2 regions of the Arthrobacter sp. TMT4-20 genome follow, and region 2 is predicted to be linked to the other one. Evidence: predicted binding sites of a transcription regulator. Region 2 holds the regulator's gene; the other holds the start of a gene.
The links. The regulator HrcA, encoded in region 2, represses chaperone genes, less so after heat shock. The targets are predictions, from matches to a motif close to TTNGCACTCGNNNNNNNCGAGTGCNAA.
Positions count from the first base shown of each region.

Region 1: groES (co-chaperone GroES) is a predicted target of HrcA. The motif match lies at 6,036-6,062, and genes of this name have one in related genera.

Region 1 covers NZ_JBTNDW010000001.1:472,618-484,543, reverse strand. Annotated here, with positions in the region: gene ACX80Z_RS02190 (beta-galactosidase) at 1-1,200, opposite strand, end outside; gene ACX80Z_RS02185 (LacI family DNA-binding transcriptional regulator) at 1,435-2,451, shown strand; gene ACX80Z_RS02180 (hypothetical protein) at 2,463-2,900, opposite strand; gene ACX80Z_RS02175 (class I SAM-dependent methyltransferase) at 3,000-4,238, opposite strand; gene ACX80Z_RS02170 (peptide chain release factor 3) at 4,240-5,865, opposite strand; gene groES (co-chaperone GroES) at 6,204-6,500, shown strand; gene groL (chaperonin GroEL) at 6,620-8,227, shown strand; gene guaB (IMP dehydrogenase) at 8,507-10,033, shown strand; gene ACX80Z_RS02150 (ABC transporter ATP-binding protein) at 10,089-11,926, shown strand, end outside.
Region 2 covers NZ_JBTNDW010000002.1:81,216-90,845, forward strand. Annotated here, with positions in the region: gene ACX80Z_RS03460 (PhoH family protein) at 1-657, opposite strand, end outside; gene ACX80Z_RS03465 (GerMN domain-containing protein) at 1,000-1,953, shown strand; gene ACX80Z_RS03470 (16S rRNA (uracil(1498)-N(3))-methyltransferase) at 2,044-2,799, opposite strand; gene dnaJ (molecular chaperone DnaJ) at 2,802-3,929, opposite strand; gene hrcA (heat-inducible transcriptional repressor HrcA) at 4,036-5,049, opposite strand; gene ACX80Z_RS03485 (DUF3097 family protein) at 5,200-6,066, shown strand; gene ACX80Z_RS03490 (DUF4870 domain-containing protein) at 6,154-6,585, shown strand; gene hemW (radical SAM family heme chaperone HemW) at 6,589-7,818, opposite strand; gene lepA (translation elongation factor 4) at 7,821-9,630, opposite strand, start outside.

The sequences.
Region 1 (11,926 bases), on a different contig from region 2:
CGTGGTTCCGCCCAGCTCGCGCAGCTTTCGGAGGGCTGCGCCGAGGCCGACGACGTCGCGCCAGGTCTGCGAATCGGTGCCGGCGTGGGGGAGCATGGCGGAGTGGAATTTCTCGCTGCCCTGCAGAGACGCGCGCCACTGGAAGAAGCAGAGGCCATCGGCGCCACGTGCCAGGTGGCCGAGTGAGTTGCGGACCATCTCGCCGGGCCCCTTGGCAATGTTGCGGGGCTGCCAGTTCACGGCGCCGGTGGAATGTTCCATCAGCAGCCACGGCTTGCCCTGGGCGAGTCCGCGGGTGGTGTCGGCGGCGAACGCCAGTTCAACCAGGGGCGCGTCGAGCCGGTGGTCGAGGTAATGGTCGTTGGCGATGACGTCCATCTCAGGGGCCCAGGTCCAGTAATCCTGGTTGCGGATGTGGGCGGCAACCATGAAGTTGGTGGTGATGGGGATGGAACTGTGGTTCCGGATCACTGCGGCTTCAGCCTGGTAGTAGTCAAGCAGTGCGTCGGAACTGAAGCGTTGGAAATCGAGTTCCTGGGTGGGGTTCAAAGCCGAAATGGTGGCCCGCGGGGGAAGGATCTGTGCCCAGTCCGAGTAGCGCTGGCTCCAGAAGGAGGTGCCCCAGGCCCGGTTGAGCTCGTCAACGGTGGTGTAGCGGTGGTGCAGCCAGGTGCGGAACGCGGCGGCTGAGACGTCGCAGTAACACAGCGCGTTGTGGCAGCCCAGTTCATTGGAGACGTGCCATACGGTGACCGCGGGGTGGTTGCCGTACCGTTGCGCCACCCGCTCCACCAGCCGGAGTGCGCGCTCGCGGAATATCGGGGAGCTGGGGCACCACGCCTGGCGTCCGCCGGGCCACCGCCGGGTGCCGTCGGCCATTTGCGGAAGGATTTCCGGGTGCAGGGCGGTCAGCCAGGGGGGAGGGGAGGAGGTGCCGGTCCCGAGGTTCACCGAAATACCGTTGGCATGCAACAGCGCAATGACCTCGTCCAGCCGGTCAAACGTCACGACGCCGTCGGCGGGTTCCAGCTCAGCCCAGCCGAAGATGTTGATGGCGGCGAGGTTGACACCCGCCTCCTTCATCAACCGGATGTCCTCGGGCCACACGGCGGGATCCCATTGCTCAGGGTTGTAGTCGCAGCCGTAGACCAGGTCTCCGTTGCCGGAGAGATCTGTGACAGTGGTGGTGCTCGAATTCAACCCGGCTCCTCGTCGTCGTTAGCGGACGTTCAGCTCGAGGGCGGCCGGTGAAGCGGATGCGTTCTGTGAACGCTCCCAGAATCGGGCTAATGAACTCGCCTTCGAGGTCTTCTGTGAACGTTCCCAGAGTAAGGCACGTCACATTTGCTTGTCAACGAAATTATTTGGCCGCGGGTGCGATGCGAGCCTGGGGCAGGCCACGGCCGCAGGCAGCGGCTCGGCTAAGGTACAGGTATGGAGTCAACGCGCACGCGCATCCGCAGGGCAACCATCAATGATGTTGCGTCGGCTGCCGGGCTGTCCCGTGGGACGGTGTCGCGGGTTGTTAACGGGGAACGCTATGTGTCCGAGGATGCGAAACTGGCCGTGGAAGAAGCGATCCTGCGGGTCGGATATGTGCGTAACTCGGTGGCCAGGAATCTGGTCCGGCAGGAGTCCGGGGCCATCGGACTGATCATTCACGAACCTCACTCGCTGTTGTTTGAAGACCCCAACATCGGGTCGATTCTGCTGGGCGCCAACGCGGTATTGTCAGCCGCGGACTACCAGCTGGTGTCGCTCATCATCGACTCCGAACGCGATAGCCGCAGGGTTGCCGACTATCTTCAGGGTGGCTTGGTGGACGGCGCGGTGATCGTGTCCGCGCGGGCGTCCGACCCGATTGCCTTGGCGGTCAAGAATCTCGGTGTGCCTGCGGCCTTCGTCGGCCACCCACCGGGGATCCCGGATATTCCGTATGTTGCTATCGATAACGCAGCGGCAGCCGAAGCCATCACCGCCCGACTGTTGGACACTGGACGTACCCGGGTGGCCATGATCGCGTGCGCGCTTGACCGTGACTCCGGCCAGGACCGGCTGGCCGGGTTCAAGGCCGCGATGGGGGATTTGTTTGATCCAGGGCTGGTGGTGGAGTACCCGCTGTACACGTATGGGTTTGGGCTGGAGGGGATGCAGGAGTTGCTCAGGCGTCGCCCCGACCTCGACGGCGTCTTCGCGGCATCCGATGCTGTGGCCGCCGGAGCGATGACGGCCCTGCAGGAAAGTGGCCGTCAGGTCCCGGAGGACGTGGGGATTGTCGGGTTCGACGACAGTAGCTGGGCGCTGAGGTGCCGGCCACAGCTGTCAACGGTCAGGCAACCGGCGGATCTGCTGGGTAAACGGGCGGCGGAACTGGTGCTGGCCCAGATCAGAGGGTTGCCGAGCCCAGCGGAAGTGCTGGAGACGTCAGTGATGTGGCGGGGATCGGCCTAGGCAGCCGGGCGTTACCCCCGCAGCCGTCGTCGGGCCTGTCTGATTGCCTCGGTACACTGGCGGATCCCGCCAGCGCAGTAATATATGTCTTCCCGATAGCGCCGCCGCACCCAGCGCAGCAGCCGGTCCGTCAGACTGACCTGAGTGCGCGCATCGCTGGGATTGGTCATCAGCCACCGGCTGTCGAGAAAACCCGGCAGGCAGTAGATCAGATCGTGGGCGTCGAACAGCCGCAGGAAGGCACCGTTCGGTTGAAACTCACGTTCGGCAGCGAGAATGATTCCGGATTCCGGCCCTAGCAGCACCGTAGCGTCCACTGACTCAAGGTAATGGCACAGGTGGGCCATCACCCGGTAGTACCGCGCGCCGACGACATGACTGCGGCCCGCACTTTCGTCCGCCAGGAACGAACGCAGAATGACATCTATTCGTGGGGTTTTTGCTTCCATGAGCAGACTCTTCCACCCGCCACCGACACTTTCCGGCGACGACGACGGCGGCGACGACGCCGACGACGGCGAGTGGCTACGCGGGAGCAGCTGACGCCGTCAGGCGGTGACGGGCTCGACGACGATCGCCACCCGATCCTCACCGATCCGGGTGAGGACCAGCGTGGCCTTCTTCTTTCCGGCGGATTTACGGGCCTTCCCCGACCCGGCGAGGAGCTGCTTGCGAAGTTCTTCGGGGGTCACCGAGGTGCCGCGTTTTTTGATGTCCAGCACGCCGATGCCGTTCTCGCGGACCCACGTCCGGAGGGCCTTGACGTTATACGGCATCACGCTCAACACCTTGTAGGCGCGGGCGAACGGAGTTTCCTGCAGGTTCGGGGCGCAGATGTATGCGATCCGCGGATCCAGCAGGTGGCCATCCAGTTGACGTGCGACGTCCGCCACCAGCCCGGCGCGGATCACCGCGCCGTCCGGCTCGTATAGGTACCCTTCGGGGGCGCCGATCGGCGGGCGGGTTCCGTCGTCGAAATCGGCTGCACTGGTGAGCTCCGCGGCACCGTGGGAGCTAATCACCAGCGCGGAACGGCGCACGTCGGGGCGCTTCAGGGAGTTGAACCAGAGTGACACCTCAGTGACATCCCCATCGACGGACACCCACTGCGCCTCGCACCCGGCGGGCACCGCCTCGTGGGGGATGCCCGGGCCTAGCTTCACCCCGACTGGGGTCCCTTCGTCGGCGAGCCGCTCGACGAAGGACAGGGGAGGGGAAAATGCCTCCGGGTCAAAGATTCGGGTGGTGCCCGAGGTGCTGGTGGTGCGGCGGGCAGGGTCCAGCCAGACGCCGTCGTACCCGGTGAGGTCGAACGACTCCGCATCGCCACCCACCACAGTCGCATTGGGCCAGGGCATCAAGTTCATGGTTGCGGCGGCGGCGGTCGTCTCGTCGATCTCCACGGCAGTGACCCGGCGGTCCAGGCTGGCCAGGGCGATCGCGTCAGCACCAATCCCGCAGCCCAGGTCGGCGACCCGTTCGAGGCCAGCCGTGACAAAGCGTTCAGCATGACGGGCAGCCACACCGAGGCGGGTGGCCTGTTCCAGACCGGCGGCGGTGAACAGCATGCGGGCTGCGAACGGCCCAAACTTCGTTTCCGCCTTGGAGCGCAACCGGGACTGGGTCAGAGCGGCCGAGATGACCACCGGGTCGTGTCCTGCCCGGCGCAGCGAGGTGCTCAGGCGCATCGTGTCGGCTTCGTTGTACGGAGCCAGGGAGTTCAACAGTTCCCAGCCCGCAGGGGTCAGGAGCGGCGCGATCAGGTCAGTCGCGGCGTCGGAGGCCATCTCAGTAGCCTCGGGCGTCCCCGGCATCGGTGCCGATGGTGCTCAGCGATATCTCGGGGGAATTCTTCTCGACCCGACGCAGCGCCCAGATGTCGTTGAACAGGGCCAGATACTCGCCGTCGGACCGGACCAGCACCTCAGTGCCACGGATGGCGCTGAGGGCTGCCTGCGCGTCGTGGGTGGTGAGCCGGGCCAGCGAATAGGGGAGCGGCTCCATTCGCATCGGTGCGCCGAAATCGTGCTCCATCCGGTCGGCCACCACCTCGAACTGCATCGGCCCGACGGCGGCCAGCACCGGTGCCTGATCGCCACGAAGATCCGAGCGCAGCACCTGAATGATTCCCTCATGGCCCAGCTGTTCAATCCCGCGCCGGAACTGCTTGAAGCGGCCGGCATCCTTGGATCTGGCCACCCGGAAGTGCTCGGGGCTGAACAGGGGAATCGGCGGAAACTCCACCGGCTCCTCGATGTAGAGGCTGTCGCCCATCCGCAGCGCCGATGCATTGACGAGCCCGACGACGTCGCCCGGCCAGGCCTCGTCAATCACCTCCCGTTCACGGCCGAAGAGCTGCTGGGCGTACTTGGTGGCGAAGGTCTTGCCGGAGTTGGCGTGGGTGACCACCATGCCGCGCTCAAACACGCCGGAGCAGACCCTGATGAATGCGACGTGGTCGCGGTGCGCGCGGTTCATGCCGGCCTGGACCTTGAAGACAAATCCCGAGAAAGGGGCATCGACCGGACGGGGGTTGCCGTCGACGTCCTTGCGGGGACCGGCGGCTGGTGCCAGGTCGACCAGGGCGTCCAGGATGTGCTGGACGCCAAAGTTCAGAACTGCTGACGAGAACAACACCGGGGTGCCCGTACCGGCGTGGAAGCTTTCCAGATCGAACGGCTGGTTCGACTCGATGACCAGCGACGCTTCGTCGAGGGCGTCCGTCCAGGCGTCGCCCTCCTGTGCCAAGGCTTCGGCTGGGCTCAGGTGCTCTTCGACGGCAAGGGAAGCACCGGCGTTCTTGCGGGTGAAACGAACAAACTCGTCACGCTTGAGGTCCCACACGCCGCGGAAGTCGCCGGCGAAACCCACGGCCCAGGTCAGCGGCATCGGAATCAGCCCGGTGCGCTCGGTGATTTCGTCCATGAGTGCCAAAGCATCCAGCCCGGGTCGGTCCCATTTGTTGATCACCGTGATGATGGGAATGTTGCGTTGCCGACAGACCTCGAACAGCTTCATGGTCTGGGTCTCAAGGCCCTTTGCTGCGTCGATCAGCATGACCGCGCAGTCCACGGCGGCCAGCACCCGGTACGTGTCCTCGGAGAAGTCCGAGTGGCCGGGGGTGTCCAGCAGGTTGATGACCGTGTCCCGGTAGGAGAACTGCAGCGCCGTGGAGCTGATGGAAATGCCGCGGTCCTTCTCCATCTGCATCCAGTCGGATACGGTCTCCCGGCGGTTCTCCTTGCCGTTGGTGGCACCGGCCGTGCCGATCACGCGGGCGTGAAGGGCCAAGGCTTCGGTCAGGGTCGATTTGCCGGCATCGGGGTGAGAAATGACGGCGAATGTACGACGGCGGGACGCCTCCTGGGCGATGCCAGTGTGGCGCTGGGTGGAGGCCTGTACCTGCTGGGTCACGAAACTGCTTTCGAAAGTGGTGGGAATGCCATTGCTGGCCAGTTCCCCAGTCTACTGGGCGGAGTCTAACGGCGTCGAAGCGCGGTCGGAGCACGGCCTGGCCGCTGAACCCCTGGAAATGAATTCCTGGGATAAACCGGTCGGAAACCGGGCTGCGCTGGCAGCGCAATCTGGCACTCGCCTTGACCGAGTGCTAACCAATGCATAAAGTCAGACTTGGCACTCTCACCATGAGGGTGCTAACTCCTTCAGGGAAGCGTGAGCCGGCACCGCGACGACGGTCAGCGCCATCCGAAGGCCTTAATTCCATTTGTCACCCAAGCGAAGGAGAGGTCCGCGTGCCGGTCTCTATTAAGCCTCTTGAGGATCGTATTGTTGTCCGCCCACTGGAAGCCGAGCAGACCACTGCGTCGGGTCTGGTAATCCCGGATACTGCCAAGGAAAAGCCCCAGGAGGGCGAAGTTGTTGCAGTAGGCCCAGGCCGCGTTGACGATAACGGAAACCGCGTGCCTGTAGATGTAGCCGAAGGCGACATTGTCATCTACTCGAAGTACGGCGGAACCGAAGTCAAGCACGCCGGCGCAGAGTACCTCGTACTCTCAGCCCGCGACGTTCTGGCGATCGTCGTTAAATAGTTTCACTCGAGAGAACCCCGGCCACACAGGCCGGGGTTCTCTCGTCGGTGCGTGAAGACGTACCAAGAACCACCAGGTTTTTCACAAGCAGTATTTGCACAATGGAAGAGGAACACATCATGGCAAAGCAGTTGAAGTTTGACGACGCTGCACGCCGCGCGCTGGAAGCGGGAGTCAACAAGTTGGCTGACACCGTCAAGGTGACGCTCGGCCCCCGCGGCCGCAACGTCGTGCTGGACAAGAAGTGGGGCGCCCCCACCATCACCAACGACGGCGTGACCATCGCCCGCGAAATCGAACTGGACGATCCGTTCGAGAACCTTGGTGCTCAGTTCGCCAAGGAAGTGGCCACCAAGACCAACGACATCGCCGGTGACGGCACCACCACCGCGACGGTGCTGGCACAGGCACTGGTCACCGAAGGCCTGCGGAATGTCGCAGCCGGCGCTGCCCCATCGCAGCTGAAGCGTGGCATTGAGGTCTCCATCGAGGCCGTTGCTGCCCGCCTGCTCGAGAATGCCCGCGAAGTTGTCGGTCAGCAGACCGCCAGCGTCGCCTCCATCTCCGCCCAGAGCTCAGAGGTCGGCGAGCTCATCGCTGAAGCCTTCGAGAAGGTCGGCAAGGATGGCGTTATCACCATCGAGGAGTCCTCCAGCACCCAGACCGAACTCGTGCTCACCGAGGGCATGCAGTTCGACAAGGGCTTCCTCAGCCCCTACTTCATCACCGACGCCGAACGCCAGGAAGCAGTGCTCGAAGACGCACTGATCCTGATCAACTCCGGCAAAATCTCCTCACTGCAGGAATTCCTGCCGCTGCTGGAGAAGGCGCTGCAGGCCGGCAAGCCCCTCTTCATCATTGCTGAGGATATTGACGGCGAAGCGTTGTCCACCCTGGTAGTCAACAAGATCCGCGGCACCCTGAACGTGGTTGCCGTCAAGGCGCCAGGCTTCGGCGACCGCCGCAAGGCAATGCTGCAGGACATCGCCACGCTGACCGGTGCCCAGGTTGTTTCACCAGACCTCGGCCTCAAGCTGGACCAGGTAGGCCTTGAGGTGCTGGGTTCCGCTCGCCGGATCACCGTTACCAAGGACACCACCACGATCGTTGACGGCATCGGCAGCGAGTCCGATGTTGCGGACCGCGTAGCCCAGATCCGTGCCGAGGTTGAGCGCACCGATTCTGATTGGGACCGCGAGAAGCTTCAGGAACGCCTGGCCAAGCTGGCCGGCGGTATCGGAGTCATCAAGGTTGGCGCAGCCACCGAGGTTGAGCTCAAGGAAAAGAAGCACCGCATTGAGGACGCCGTGTCAGCGACACGTGCAGCTCTCGATGAGGGCATTGTTGCCGGCGGCGGCGCGGCGCTGATCCACGCCTCGAAGGCGCTGGACACTGACGCTTCGGTACTCGCCCTCGAAGGCGACGCCGCAACCGCAATCAACCTGGTGCGACGCGCCTTGGCCCAGCCACTGCGCTGGATCGCTGAGAACGCTGGCCACGAAGGCTACGTTGTGGTGCATCGCGTCGAGGAACTCGAGCCCGGACACGGCTTCAACGCTGTCACCGGTGACTACGAAAACCTCATCGACGCCGGCATCATCGACCCCGTCAAGGTCACCCGTTCAGCACTCCGGAACGCGGCCTCGATCGCGGCCCTGATTCTCACCACCGAAACACTTGTGGTCGAGAAGCCAGAGAGCGACGACGAAGAAGGTCACAGCCACTAGTCCCCTCAAGGGCTAGACAGACATGGCAGCACCCCCGGTCCTCGGACCGGGGGTGCTGCCATCTGGTGGGCAGTTCTCCCTATCCACTCCAGCTCCTACTATCGGCTGATAACCCACCAGATTGATGCTCTGCTCCATTCCTGATCCATCCGGGCTGTGTCGAATCGCACGCTCCCGGAATAGGGTGCACCCGGCAATCGTTTTAGGATGAGAGTCTGGCAATTCGAATATCCCTCGGCCAGCTTCTACCCACAGACCATCTGAGAAAGAGGCGATGCAGTGACCCAGCCGTCCCAGCGCAACGAAACCCATGACCCATTCGGATTCGTTGGCCTGACGTACGACGACGTCCTGCTCCTGCCCGGCCTCACCGATGTGATCCCGTCCGAGGCTGACACCAGTTCGCGCGTTTCCAAGCGCATTACCGTTCAGACCCCGCTGTTGTCCTCGGCAATGGACACCGTCACCGAGGCACGCATGGCCGTGGCAATGGCCCGACAGGGCGGCCTCGGCGTGATCCACCGGAACCTGTCGATCCAGGATCAGGCGGAGCAGGTGGACCGGGTCAAGCGCAGCGAGTCCGGCATGATCGCTCATCCGGTCACCATCGGACCCGATGCCACCCTTGCTGAGCTGGACGAACTATGCGGCCACTATCGGGTGTCGGGTCTTCCCGTCGTCGACGACGCCGGGCATCTGCTCGGCATCGTCACCAATCGTGATACCCGATTCGTCTCCGAACATGAGTGGCCACACCGCCTGGTGCGCGCGGTCATGACTCCCATGCCGCTGGTGACCGGGCAGGTCGGAATCAGTGGTGAGGACGCGATCGGGCTGCTGGCCAAGAACAAAATTGAAAAGCTTCCGCTCGTCGACGGAGAAGGCATCCTTCGAGGACTGATAACTGTTAAGGACTTTACAAAAGCCGAGCAGTATCCGCTCTCCACGAAGGACGACGAAGGCCGGCTGCGGGTCGGCGCCGCTATCGGCTTCTTCGGTGATGGCTGGGATCGAGCCATGGCCCTCGTGGACGCCGGAGTTGACGCCCTGTTCGTTGACACCGCCAACGGGCACAGTGCCGGTGTCCTCGAGATGATTGCCCGGCTCAAAGCCGAACGATCAGTGGCTCACGTCGACATCATCGGTGGCCAGGCAGCAACACGGGACGGCGCCCAGGCGCTGATCGACGCCGGCGCCGACGGTATCAAGGTCGGGGTAGGCCCAGGATCCATCTGCACCACTCGAGTGGTGGCGGGCGTTGGCGTACCCCAGGTGACCGCCATCTATGAATCAGCCAAGGCTGCCATCCCGGCAGGGGTGCCCGTGATCGCCGACGGCGGACTCCAGTACTCGGGCGACATCGGCAAGGCGCTGGTCGCCGGCGCCGACACCGTCATGCTCGGCTCGCTGCTGGCCGGCTCGGCCGAAGCCCCTGGCGAACTGATCTTCGTGAACGGCAAGCAGTACAAGACCTACCGTGGCATGGGTTCCCTCGGCGCCATGCAGACCCGCGGAAAGAATACGTCCTACTCGAAGGACCGCTACTTCCAGGCCGACGTCACAGGGGACGACAAGCTGATCCCCGAAGGCGTCGAAGGCCGCGTTGCCTACCGCGGACCGCTCGAGTCCGTCGCCTACCAACTGGTCGGGGGACTGCGTCAGACCATGTTCTACACGGGTGCCCGCACCATCGGAGAGCTGAAGGCAAAGGGCAAGTTTGTCCGTATCACTTCCGCCGGCTTGAAGGAGTCGCACCCCCACGACATCCAGATGACCGTCGAGGCTCCGAACTACGGCAGCAAGTAACGCACCGGGCGCGGGTCAGCAGCATGCATGGGTCCCGGCAGAACGGTGAGGATCCATGACAGATGATGAGCTCCGCCCACCCCGGGTCCCTCGACCGAGGCTTTCCCTGAGACCCTACGCGCGCGCCGTCGGACAGGTCCTGAGAGTGAGCTTCAGAGCGTCACCGGGCGCCGTCGTCATGAAGGTCGTGGGGTCGCTGATCGCGGCTGTCCTCCCGCTGGTGACCACCTATTTCGCCGCGCTGACCACGACCGCGCTTGCCGAGGCCTACGCCGGGAATCCCGACGCCGGCCAGCAGGCAGTGCTCTATGTGCTGATCACCGCCGGCCTGGGATTGTTTTGGGGCGCCTTCACCAGCGTGGACCGGTATATCCAGCAGGTCATGAGCTTCAGGGTGGGAGCGGTGGTGGGTGACCTGATGTACGAACGGTTTCTCGCGCTCGAGTTCTGGCGGTACGACGACAAGGACACCGTTGACCTGTACGACCGGGCCAAACGGTTCTCGGATTCCTATGCGCGCGTTCTCGACCGGATCGCTGCGATCTTCACCCAGCTAGCCTCGGTGGTCCTGGCCATCGGCGCGCTCCTGCTGGTCAGCTGGTGGGTCGCACTGATCGTACTGATCGCGATCATCCCGAGCGTCTACCTACAGTTCAAGCTATCCCGCGAACAAATGGCCCACTGGAATACCCAGGTGGATTCACGCCGGCAGCGTCGGCTGATAGAAACGAACCTGATTCGGCCGCAACATATTGCCGAGATGAGGCTCTACGGCATCGTGGGCTACCTGATGGACCTGCGGTCCCGCCTCCGCGATGCCGACGAACTCCGCCGACTGGAGTTCCAAAAGCGGTACATTCCCAAACAACTGGCTGCCGATGCACTTCAATACGGCGCCGAAGTGGTGGCCCTGATCTGGGTGGTAGGTCAAATCATTGCCCGGGCACAGCCGGTGGGACAGTTCCTCTACATCCAGCAGATTGTCAGCCGCGCCCTTACGACCGCCAATTCGCTGGTCACTTCACTCAGTTCAATCGATGAGGACCTCGCGAACCTCAAGGACTACGAGGAATTCATGAAATACCCCACGGCCGTCGGCGGTGGAGAGGTGCTGGCCAAAGCCCCGGCTGAGGTGACGTTGGAGAATATTTCCTACACCTACACCGGTGGGTCAGTTCGGGTGCTGAAGGGCATTTCCCTGAGCATCCGGAAGGGACAGCACATAGCCATTGTCGGGGAAAACGGTGCGGGAAAGTCGACCCTGATCCGCGTTCTGGCCGGGCTGTACCAGCCGGAGTCGGGCAAGGTGCTGCTGGATGGGCAGGACCTGAGGGGTCTGGACATCAGCTCATGGCATCGGCATCTCGCGGTGATGTCGCAGGATTTCCTCAAGTACGAATTCGCAACGGCGGCCAACAACATTTACTTCGGGGATGTGTCATTGCCACGGGACGATACACGGATCGAGCGGGCCGCCCGCGACGCCGAGGCCAGCGACTTCATCAGTCGCCTCCCGAACGGGTTCGAAAGCCATGTCAGCAACTGGATGGAAGACCCCCGTGGACGGAAGGGGAGTGGGCTGTCCGGCGGGCAATGGCAGCGACTGGCGATGGCCCGCAACTTCTACCGCGGTGCCCCGTTCATCGTGATGGACGAGCCCACCTCGGCGATCGACGCGCTTGCCGAACACCGCATCTTCGGCCGGCTCTTTGCCGACCGGGAACACACGATTATTGCCATCAGCCACCGGCTGGCGACCATCGAGAAAGCCGACATCATTTACATGCTGGAGGATGGGCAGATCGCGGAGTCGGGAACCCACGATGAACTCGTGAATCTCCGTGGCCGGTATTTCAGGATGTTTGAGAGCCAGCTTGGGCTTGACCCGAACAC
Region 2 (9,630 bases):
CATCAGTCGAGGGATGCTGTCCGGGTCCATCATGTCGTGCAGCGCATCGTAGAGCGGACGCAGGTACGGGTCGATCTTGTCGCTGAGGGTGCCGGGCAGGAATCCGAGCCGCTCCCCCGCTTCGACGGCCGGGCGGGTGAGGATGATCCGGTTGACTTCCTTATGCTGCAGCGCCTGAACAGCTTTGGCCATGGCAAGGTAGGTTTTCCCGGTGCCCGCAGGGCCGATGCCAAACACCACCGTGTGCCGGTCAATCGCCTCGACGTAGTCCCGCTGGTTCAGGGTCTTTGGCCTGATAGTCCTGCCACGGGAGGAGAGGATGTTCATGGTGAGGACATCGGAGGGACTACTCACCGACTGATCCTTCAACATGGACACCAGCTGTTTGAGAACCTGGGGGTTGACGGTGGTGTTGTTGGCTGCGAGGGTGCGGATCTCGGAGATCAGACGTTCGGTGCGCGCGACGTCGACGGCTGGGCCCGTGATCGACAGCTCATTACCCCGGACGTGAAGATTGACCCCCACGAAAGTGCTCTCGATCAGCCTCAGCGCCTCATCGTTGGTTCCAAGCGCTTGAACCATTTGTTCCGTCGAATCGAAGTGGACCACCTTCGTGTCCAAGCCCACTGCGCTGATGCCAACTGAAGAATCGGTCATATAATCGGCCCTCGCGGCCTTCCATCTCTCCTTGAATCGGTTGGTGACGGCATACCGCCCCTTGACTAATCTTACGTTACGTCCCTGCCCGGCGGCCGTCCCCGGCCACCGGATTCCGCCGTCGACGGAACCGGAGGTTTTGCGGCGTCTCCGCGCGCTCAGGAAGCAGATGATCTCATCTGGGCAACGGCCCGGTTTCAATCCTGTCTCAGTCCGGCGACGACTTGGCTAAACCCCGTTCGGAGCCTGTTGCCATATGCGAAGCTGGAAACGTTGCTTTGAGTGCATTACTCGGCGGCGCACCAATCCGGCCGAGTGGCACAGCGAAAGGACAGGACGCGAATGGAGTGGTCCTTTCAACGCGATGCTGCCCGGCGCTGGCCTGGACGCGCTCTCTCGGTCACCGCGCTAATCGTCCTCGCTGGTCTGGGCCTGGGTGGCTGCGCACCGGTCCCCGGCGATGATGCGACGGCCTCGCTTTCTGGACGACCAAACACGTCAGCTGGCCCACCGTCGGCAGAGCACTCCGCAGTGACGGAATCCGCTACCCTGCGCAACCTGCTCCCCGTCTACTGGATGGGAGACAACGACGGAAGCATCCAGCTCTACCGGGAGTTCCTGGACGGCGGGAACGGTGGTGACCCAATCGCGGCGGCGGTCCAGGCGATGACCGCCAACTCACCAATCGATCCCGACTACTTTGGGTCGTGGTCCCCCGCCGAGTCTGTCAGCGCATCAATCTCCCCCGACAACGTTATTACGGTCGATATCTCGGCCGAGGCCTTCGATGCGCAGCTCGACCAGGGTGCCGCCTATCGTGCCATCCAGCAGCTCGTATACACAGCCACAGCGGCGGCGGCCAACGCGGGCCTGGTCTCGGGCGGTGACCCCAGCCGCGTCGTCGTCCTGGTGGACGGAGCGGCGGGGTTCAACGCTTTCGGCCACATCGAACTCGGTGGCCCGTTGCAGCGGGACTCGGCGTTGATGGCTCCGATCTGGATCATCGAACCCCAGCATGGGGCGGTCCGCGACCAGCCGACGATCACCGTGTCAGGCAGCGGAATGACGGAAAACGCGGTCCTGCACTGGCGGATCGACGAAGTGGTCGGCGATGAGCTGGAATCGTACCGCACTGGAACGGTGGGACTGGACGCCAGCGCCAGTTCCCCCGGACTCTTCGAGTTCACGATCGCCCTGGTGCCCGGTGAATACGAGATCAGCGTTTTCGACCGTCCGCAGGGCGTCCAGGAGAACCGTGAACTCGATACCGACACCAAGCGCGTCACGGTGCAGTAGGCAGCTGAGCCTCCTGCTTTCCTTCCCGGGGCTTGCTATTCCCGGGTGAGCACGGGACCTTATTCCCGGGTGAGCACGGAACTGAACCGGCTACCAGCGGCCCAGCAGTTGGCTCAGGACCGCGAGGGCGGCGGGTCCGGCGGTGGAGGAGCGCAGCACCTGGCCGCCGAGCCTGGCCGGATGTGCACCGTTCGACACGAACAGCTCCAGCTCCTGCCCGCTGATGCCCCCCTCGGGGCCGACCACCACTGCAATGCTGGTGGGCGGGGTGTCGGCCTGTGGCCCAACCAGTGCCCCAACCCCATTTTCAGCGTCCTCGTGGAGGATCAGGGCGAGGTCCACGCCGGCAAGCCAGGCTGCCAGAGACCCGCTGTCGTGCAATGGCAGCACCTCGGGGAGGGTGGCACGCCGTGATTGTTTGGCGGCTCCCCACACCGTGGACTCCCATTTTCGCTGCCCTTTGAGCGCCTTGTCGGCGCGCCAACGGACAATACTTCGATCCGCCTGCCAGGGAATAACCGCATCGACGCCCAGTTCAGTGGCGGCCTCGACCGCCAGTTCATCCCGGTCCCCCTTGGCCAGTGCCTGCACCAGGATGAGACGGCAGGCGGGGGCCGGCTCGTCAATCACCGTTCGCACCTCGAGGGTGACTTCCTGCCCGGCGCTGGCCGTGACCACGCCGACGATTCTGCGCCCGCGGCCGTCGGCGACGTCAATCGTCTCGCCGGCTGCCAGCCGTTTGACGGTCGCCGCGTGCCGGGCCTCGGCCCCGGTGAGGGTGAAACTGGCTCCGGGGAGGACAGCAGCCAGCGCCTCAGGGTCTCCGAAGTAGAGTGCGTTGCTCACCCCTAGAGATTACCCAACCGCTCCCGCAACTTCGCGAACACCCCTGAACCGCTGCTGGCCAGCTGACCCTCAACAAATTCCTCGCCGCGGAGCTCGGCAAGTTTGCGCAGCAGCTCTTCCTGCGCCTGGTCAACGTTGCGCGGAGTCTCGACGTTCAGGTGCACCTTGAGGTCACCACGCCCGTACCCGCGGAGGTGGGTGACGCCAAGTCCGCGAAGAGTCACGATCTCGCCCGACTGCGTGCCTGCTTTGATCCCCAGTTCCTGGTCGCCGTCGAAGGAGGCGAGGTTCACGGTGGTGCCCAGGGCGGCGGCGGTCATCGGCACGCTGAGGGTGACGTGGAGGTCATCACCCTCACGGAGGAAGGAGGGATCCGGGTTAACCCGGATCTCCACATAGAGGTCGCCCTGCGGTCCGCCGGCCATACCGGCCTCGCCCTGGCCCCCCAGTTGAATGCGGGTGCCGGTCGACACGCCTGCGGGCACCTTGATGGTGAGGCTCCGACGGCTACGCACCCGACCGTCGCCGTTGCATTCGTTACAGGGGTTCGGGATGACGGTGCCATACCCCTGGCAGGTGCCACACGTGGCACTGGTCATGACCTGGCCCAGAATGGACCGCACCGCACGCTGCACCTGACCCGACCCGCCGCAAATGTCGCAGGTTCGGGGGGAAGTGCCGGGCTGGCAGCAGGACCCGTCGCAGGTGGGACACACTGCTGCGGTATCGACGTCGATCTTTTTGTTGATCCCGAAGACGGCGTCGACCAGGTCGATCCGCACGGCGATCAGGGCGTCCTGGCCGCGACGGGTGCGCGACGGCGGGCCGCTGGCACCACCGCCACCGAAGAATGTTTCGAAGATGTCCTGGAAGGCGAAGCCCGGCCCGGCGTGTCCGCCGCCGAATCCGTTGTCGGTCCCGTTCTCGTTGCCGGTCGTGTCATACACGCGCCGTTTCTGCGGGTCCGAGAGCACCTCGTAGGCACGGGTGACCAATTTGAACTCTTCAGAGGCATCCGGCCCGGAGTTGACGTCCGGGTGCAGCTTTCGCGCGAGCTTGCGGTAGGCCTTCTTGATTTCCTCGCCGCTCGCATCGCGGTTCACACCGAGGACTTCATAGTGATTACTCACTCCTGCACTTCACTTCCTATGTCACTGACCGGTGCAGGGCTTGGTGCCCTGCCGGTATGGGGTCGACTGTTTCTACAACAAGTTCGCTGATGCGGTTACGTCAGGGTTAGTCCGTCAGGATCCGCGATAGGTACCGGGCTACCGCCCGCACCGCCGACATCGACGTCGGGTAGTCCATTCGGGTTGGCCCAAGGACTCCTACCTTGGCCAACGAGTCGGGACCGTATCCGGTGGCAATCACCGAGGCTTCAGCGAGGCCGCCGTGCGGGTTCTCCCGGCCGATCCGCACCGAGACGCCAAACGCATCCTGCTTCATTTCGGAAAGCAGGCGAAGCATTACTACCTGCTCCTCCAGGGCCTCGAGCACCGGCCCGATGCTCAGGGGAAAGTCTACGGTGGATCGGGCCAGGTTTGCTGTACCAGCCATCACAATCCGGTCATCCCGGTTGATCCCGGCCAACTGTTCGAGCGCCCGCGCCAGCACGGTGCCCGCCCTGCGTTGCTGGAACGACAGGGCTCCCACGGCGAGTGCGAGTTCCTGCGGAAGGGACGCCAGCTTGGTGCCGGCGACGGAACCGAGGAAGTGCTGCCGAAGCTCGGCGAGGGATGATTCGGGCACCGGTTCGGGCAGCGGGACAACCCGCTGCTGGACTGTTCCGTTGGTCGCTATGAGCACCACCAGTACCTGGTTGGGCGCCAGTAGGACGAACTCCAGGTGCCGGACGGCTGCGCTACCCAGATGTGGGTATTGGACCACCGCAACCTGATTGGTCAGGTGGGAGAGCAGCCGCACTGTCCGGTCCATGACGTCGTCGAGATCCTCTGCCTCCTCCAGGAGCGCCTGGATGGCGCGCTTTTCGGCAGCAGACAGAGGCTTGACCTCGGAAATCTGGTCGACAAACAGTCGGTAGCCCTTGTCGGTGGGGATGCGACCCGAGCTGGTGTGAGGCGCAGTGATCAGCCCCTCTTCCTCCAGGACAGCCATATCATTACGGATGGTGGCCGATGATACCCCCAGCTGATGCCGCTCCACGAGTGCTTTGGAGCCCACAGGCTCGCGGGAATGCACATAGTCCTCGACGATGGCACGCAACACTTCAAGTCTGCGTGGTTCGCTCACTTTTCACCTCCGCACACGTTTACTGTCTCTTCCGGCAGATCTGGCACTCGACACGCCCAAGTGCCAAGTCTAGTACGTTCGAAGGGATTGTTAGCATTGAAAATCCCTGGCCGGACCGTCCAGCGGCGAGTCGGGAAGTGAGCAACAATTTTGTCCAGTTATGAATGGGGCGCCCAGGACATCTCAGCCCCCCGCCAGGTTTCCCTGCCAAAGGTTCCGGTCAGCCGGGGCCTGGTTCTGGAGGATGTGCAGAGCGGTTACGTTGGCGCAGTGGTCCGGGTGGAGAAATCTGGTGGCATGCACGTCATGGTGCTCGAGGACCGGCGCGGCAGACTCAAGACTTTCCCGCTCGGGTTCGGGTTCCACGTCGACGGCGGGCCCGTTGAGGTGGTGGCACCCGCGCTGGCACCACCAGCGCCAGCCCGCAAGGTGACGGCGTCGGGATCGGTCAAAGTGGAGGGCGCCCGCGCGAGGACCGCCCGGGCCAGCAGGATCTGGGTGGAGGGACAGCACGATGCTGAGCTGATCGAAAAAGTGTGGGGCGACGATCTGCGTCTTGAGGGGATCGTCGTCGAACCGCTGCACGGCGTTGACGACCTTGCCGGGATGATCCGCACCTTTAGTCCTGGACCGAACCGCCGGCTCGGTATCCTCGTCGACCATCTGGTAGCGGGGTCGAAGGAACAGCGCATCGCCCAGGAAGCCATGAAGGTTCCGGGAGCCGCCGCCAACGTCCTGGTGGTGGGACACCCGTATGTCGATGTGTGGCAGGCAATCAAGCCGGCGGCCGTCGGGCTCACCGCGTGGCCGGTGGTACCACGGGGCCAGGACTGGAAGACCGGAATACTCGCCGGCCTCGGCTGGCCGAACGCCGACAAGGCAGCGGTGGCACATGGCTGGAAGCGGTTGCTGGGGTGCGTCAATAGTTACTCCGACCTTGAACCGTCGCTGCTCGGGCGGGTCGAAGAAGTGATCGATTTTTTGACCCCTCCCGGAGATTTCGACGCGACCACCTAAGCCCCAGTGCACGTTTGCTGGCGACGAAGTATCCTAGATAGGAAGGCTCCTGATCAAGGCTGCCCCGAAGCAATAGAGGATGTTCAGTTGTCTAACCCCGCCGACCAGCACGGACACCACGGATCCGAGGACGGCCACGGCCAGCCCCGATCCGCTTTTGAGGGTGCCCCGGCGAATGCCCTGCCTCTGACCGCGACGGAAGACCGGCAGTGGGCAACCCTGTCGCACTTCGGGGGAATCCTCGGTTTCATCCCGTCGCTGCTCATACTGCTGATTTTCAAGAACCGGGGACCTTTCACCGCCCAGGAAGCACGGGAGGCGTTCAACTTCACCTTCCCGCCGACGGTGTTGGCGTTCGTGGCCTGGCTGCTCTCCCTCTTGCCAGCGGTCGGCGGCATGTTCGCCGTCGTCAACGCCCTGATCTGGGTAGCAATCGCCGTATCCTCGGTCATTGCCGGGATTCAGGTCAACCGTGGCCGCCCCTACCGGTACGCGTTCAACCTGCGGCTCTTCCGTTAGGAGCTAATCGGGTAGTAGCCTGCGGACGACCGCGTCGGCGAGCAACCGGCCCTTGCCAGTGAGCGTGATCGTTCCGGCGAAGGCCTCCGCTGCAACGATCAGTTCATCAGCAATCAATCCGGCGACGGCAAGCCGCCCCCCTGGGTGCAGCACCCGGGTTGGTAGGCCCTCGCGCAGCCTGGCGCGAAGCATCACGTCCTCGGTGTAGCGGGTCTCCGCGTCCAGGATTTCGCGGCCAGCGGCCGGTGACACTCCGGTTGAGAGGCGCTGGGCGTACGCGGTCGGGTGCTTCACATTCCACCACCGCACACCGCCCAGATGCGAGTGCGCGCCGGGACCAGCTCCCCACCAGTCGTCGCCACGCCAGTAGGCAAGATTATGCCTGCACTCGTCCGCAGGTGTGCGGGCCCAGTTGCTCACCTCGTACCATCCCAGTCCGGCGGCTGCCATCGCGCGTTCGGCCAGGGCGTACTTCTCGGCGTGATCGTCGTCGTCGATGTCGGGCACCTCGCCACGGCGGATCCGGGCCGCAAGTTTGGTGCCGTCCTCGATAATCAGTGCGTAGGCAGAGACGTGGTCCGGACCGTAGGACAGCGCCGCGTCAAGGGTCTGCTGCCAGTCGGCTGCGGACTCCCCCGGGGTGCCGTAGATCAGGTCAAGGCTGACGCGCAGCCCGGCTTCCCGCGCCCATTGCACGGCCAGTGGCACCCGTTCGGGCGCATGGGTGCGGTCCAGAACCTTCAGCACGTGCGGAACAGCCGACTGCATCCCGAACGACACCCTGGTGAAACCCGCCTGCGCCAGCACCGCAAGAGACTCGGGCGTGACCGAATCGGGGTTGGCCTCCGTGGTGACTTCAGCGCCTGGTGCGAGCCCCCAGTGCCCGACGGCGGTGCGCAGCACCGTCGCCAGATCAGCTGCGGGGAGGAGGGTGGGAGTGCCGCCACCGAAGAACACTGTCGATAGCTGGCGGGGCGCGGTGCCGGAAGCGGTCAGGACACCGGCTGCGAGGTCCAGTTCAGCACTGACCGTTGCGGCATAGCGGTCTTGCGATGCGCCCCCACCCAGCTCAGTGGCCGTGTAGGTGTTGAAGTCGCAGTAGCCGCAGCGCACAGCGCAGAACGGGATGTGGACGTAGAGCCCCAGCTTCCGGTCGGCGCTGCCGACGGCGGCCTGCTCCGGCAGCAGGCCGCTTTCCGGCGCTGGCAAGCCAAGAGGGAGGGCACCTGGCATTGCTACTTCTTGACCTTGTCCTTGGACTCGTCGGTGGTGAGGGCCGCGATGAAGGCTTCCTGCGGGACTTCGACGCGTCCCACCATCTTCATCCGCTTCTTGCCTTCCTTCTGTTTCTCCAGAAGTTTGCGTTTACGGGTGATGTCACCGCCGTAGCACTTCGCGAGGACGTCCTTGCGGATGGCCCTGATGCTTTCCCTGGCAATAATCCGTGACCCGATGGCCGCCTGGATGGGGACCTCGAACTGCTGCCGTGGGATGAGTTCACGCAGCTTGCCGGTCATCATGACGCCATAGGCGTAGGCCTTGTCGCGGTGGGTGATGGCCGAGAACGCATCGACCTGTTCGCCCTGCAGCATGATGTCGACCTTGACCAGGTCGGCGACCTGGTCGCCGTCGCTCTTCCAGTCCAGCGAGCCGTACCCGCGGGTCCGGGATTTGAGGATGTCGAAGAAGTCGAACACGATCTCGGCCAGTGGCAGTCGGTACCGGATCTCCACCCGGTCCTCGGAGAGGTAATCCATTCCGCCCATCACGCCGCGCCGGCTCTGGCACAGCTCCATGATGGCACCGACGAACTCGGTGGGCGCCAGGATGGTCGCCGAAACCATAGGCTCGCGGACCTCGGCGATCTTCCCGGTCGGGTACTCGCTGGGGTTGGTCACATGGACCATCTTTTTGTCCTCGAGCGTCACCAGGTACTCCACGTTGGGTGCCGTGGAAATCAGGTTGAGGTTATGCTCGCGCTCGAGCCGCTCCCTGGTGATCTCCAGGTGAAGGAGCCCGAGGAAGCCCACCCGGAACCCGAAGCCCAGTGCCGCGGAGGTCTCGGGTTCGTAGACGAGCGCTGCATCGTTGAGCATCAGCTTTTCCAGCGCGTCGCGAAGCACCGGGTAATCGGTGCCGTCTAGCGGGTACAGACCGGAGAAGACCATGGGCTTCGCATCGGCATATCCGGGCAGGGATGCCTGGGCTGGCTTGGCCAGGTTGGTAACCGTGTCACCCACCTTGGACAGCCGGACGTCTTTCACACCAGTGATGAGGTAGCCGACCTCGCCCACGCCAAGCCCCTTGGATGGGGTGGGCTCCGGGGAGCTGACGCCAATTTCGAGGAGTTCGTGACTGGCGCGGGTGGACATCATCTGGATCCGCTCGCGGGGATGCAGCATGCCGTCGACCACGCGGACGTAGGTGACGACACCGCGGTAGGTGTCATACACGGAGTCGAAGATCATCGCCCGTGCGGGGGCGTTGGGGTCACCAACAGGAGGCGGCAGGTCCCTGACAATCTTGTCCAGCAGTGCTTCGACCCCCATACCGGTCTTCCCGGAGACCCTGAGGACGTCGTCGGGGTCGCCACCGATCAGGTTCGCCAGCTCGGCAGCATACTTCTCGGGCTGGGCGGCGGGCAGGTCGATCTTGTTCAGGACCGGAATGATGGTGAGGTTGTTTTCCATCGCCAGGTAAAGGTTGGCAAGTGTCTGGGCTTCGATCCCCTGGGCGGCATCGACCAGCAGGATCGCCCCTTCGCAGGCCGCGAGCGACCGGGAAACCTCGTAGGTGAAGTCAACGTGGCCTGGCGTGTCGATCATGTTCAGCGCGTGGCTGACACCGTCGAGTTCCCAGGGCAGCCGCACCGCCTGGGATTTGATGGTGATGCCACGTTCACGCTCGATGTCCATCCGGTCCAGGTACTGGGCCTTCATGTCACGCTGCTCGACGACGCCGGTGAGCTGCAGCATCCTGTCCGCCAGGGTGGACTTCCCATGATCAATGTGCGCGATGATGCAGAAGTTTCTGATAATCGCCGGA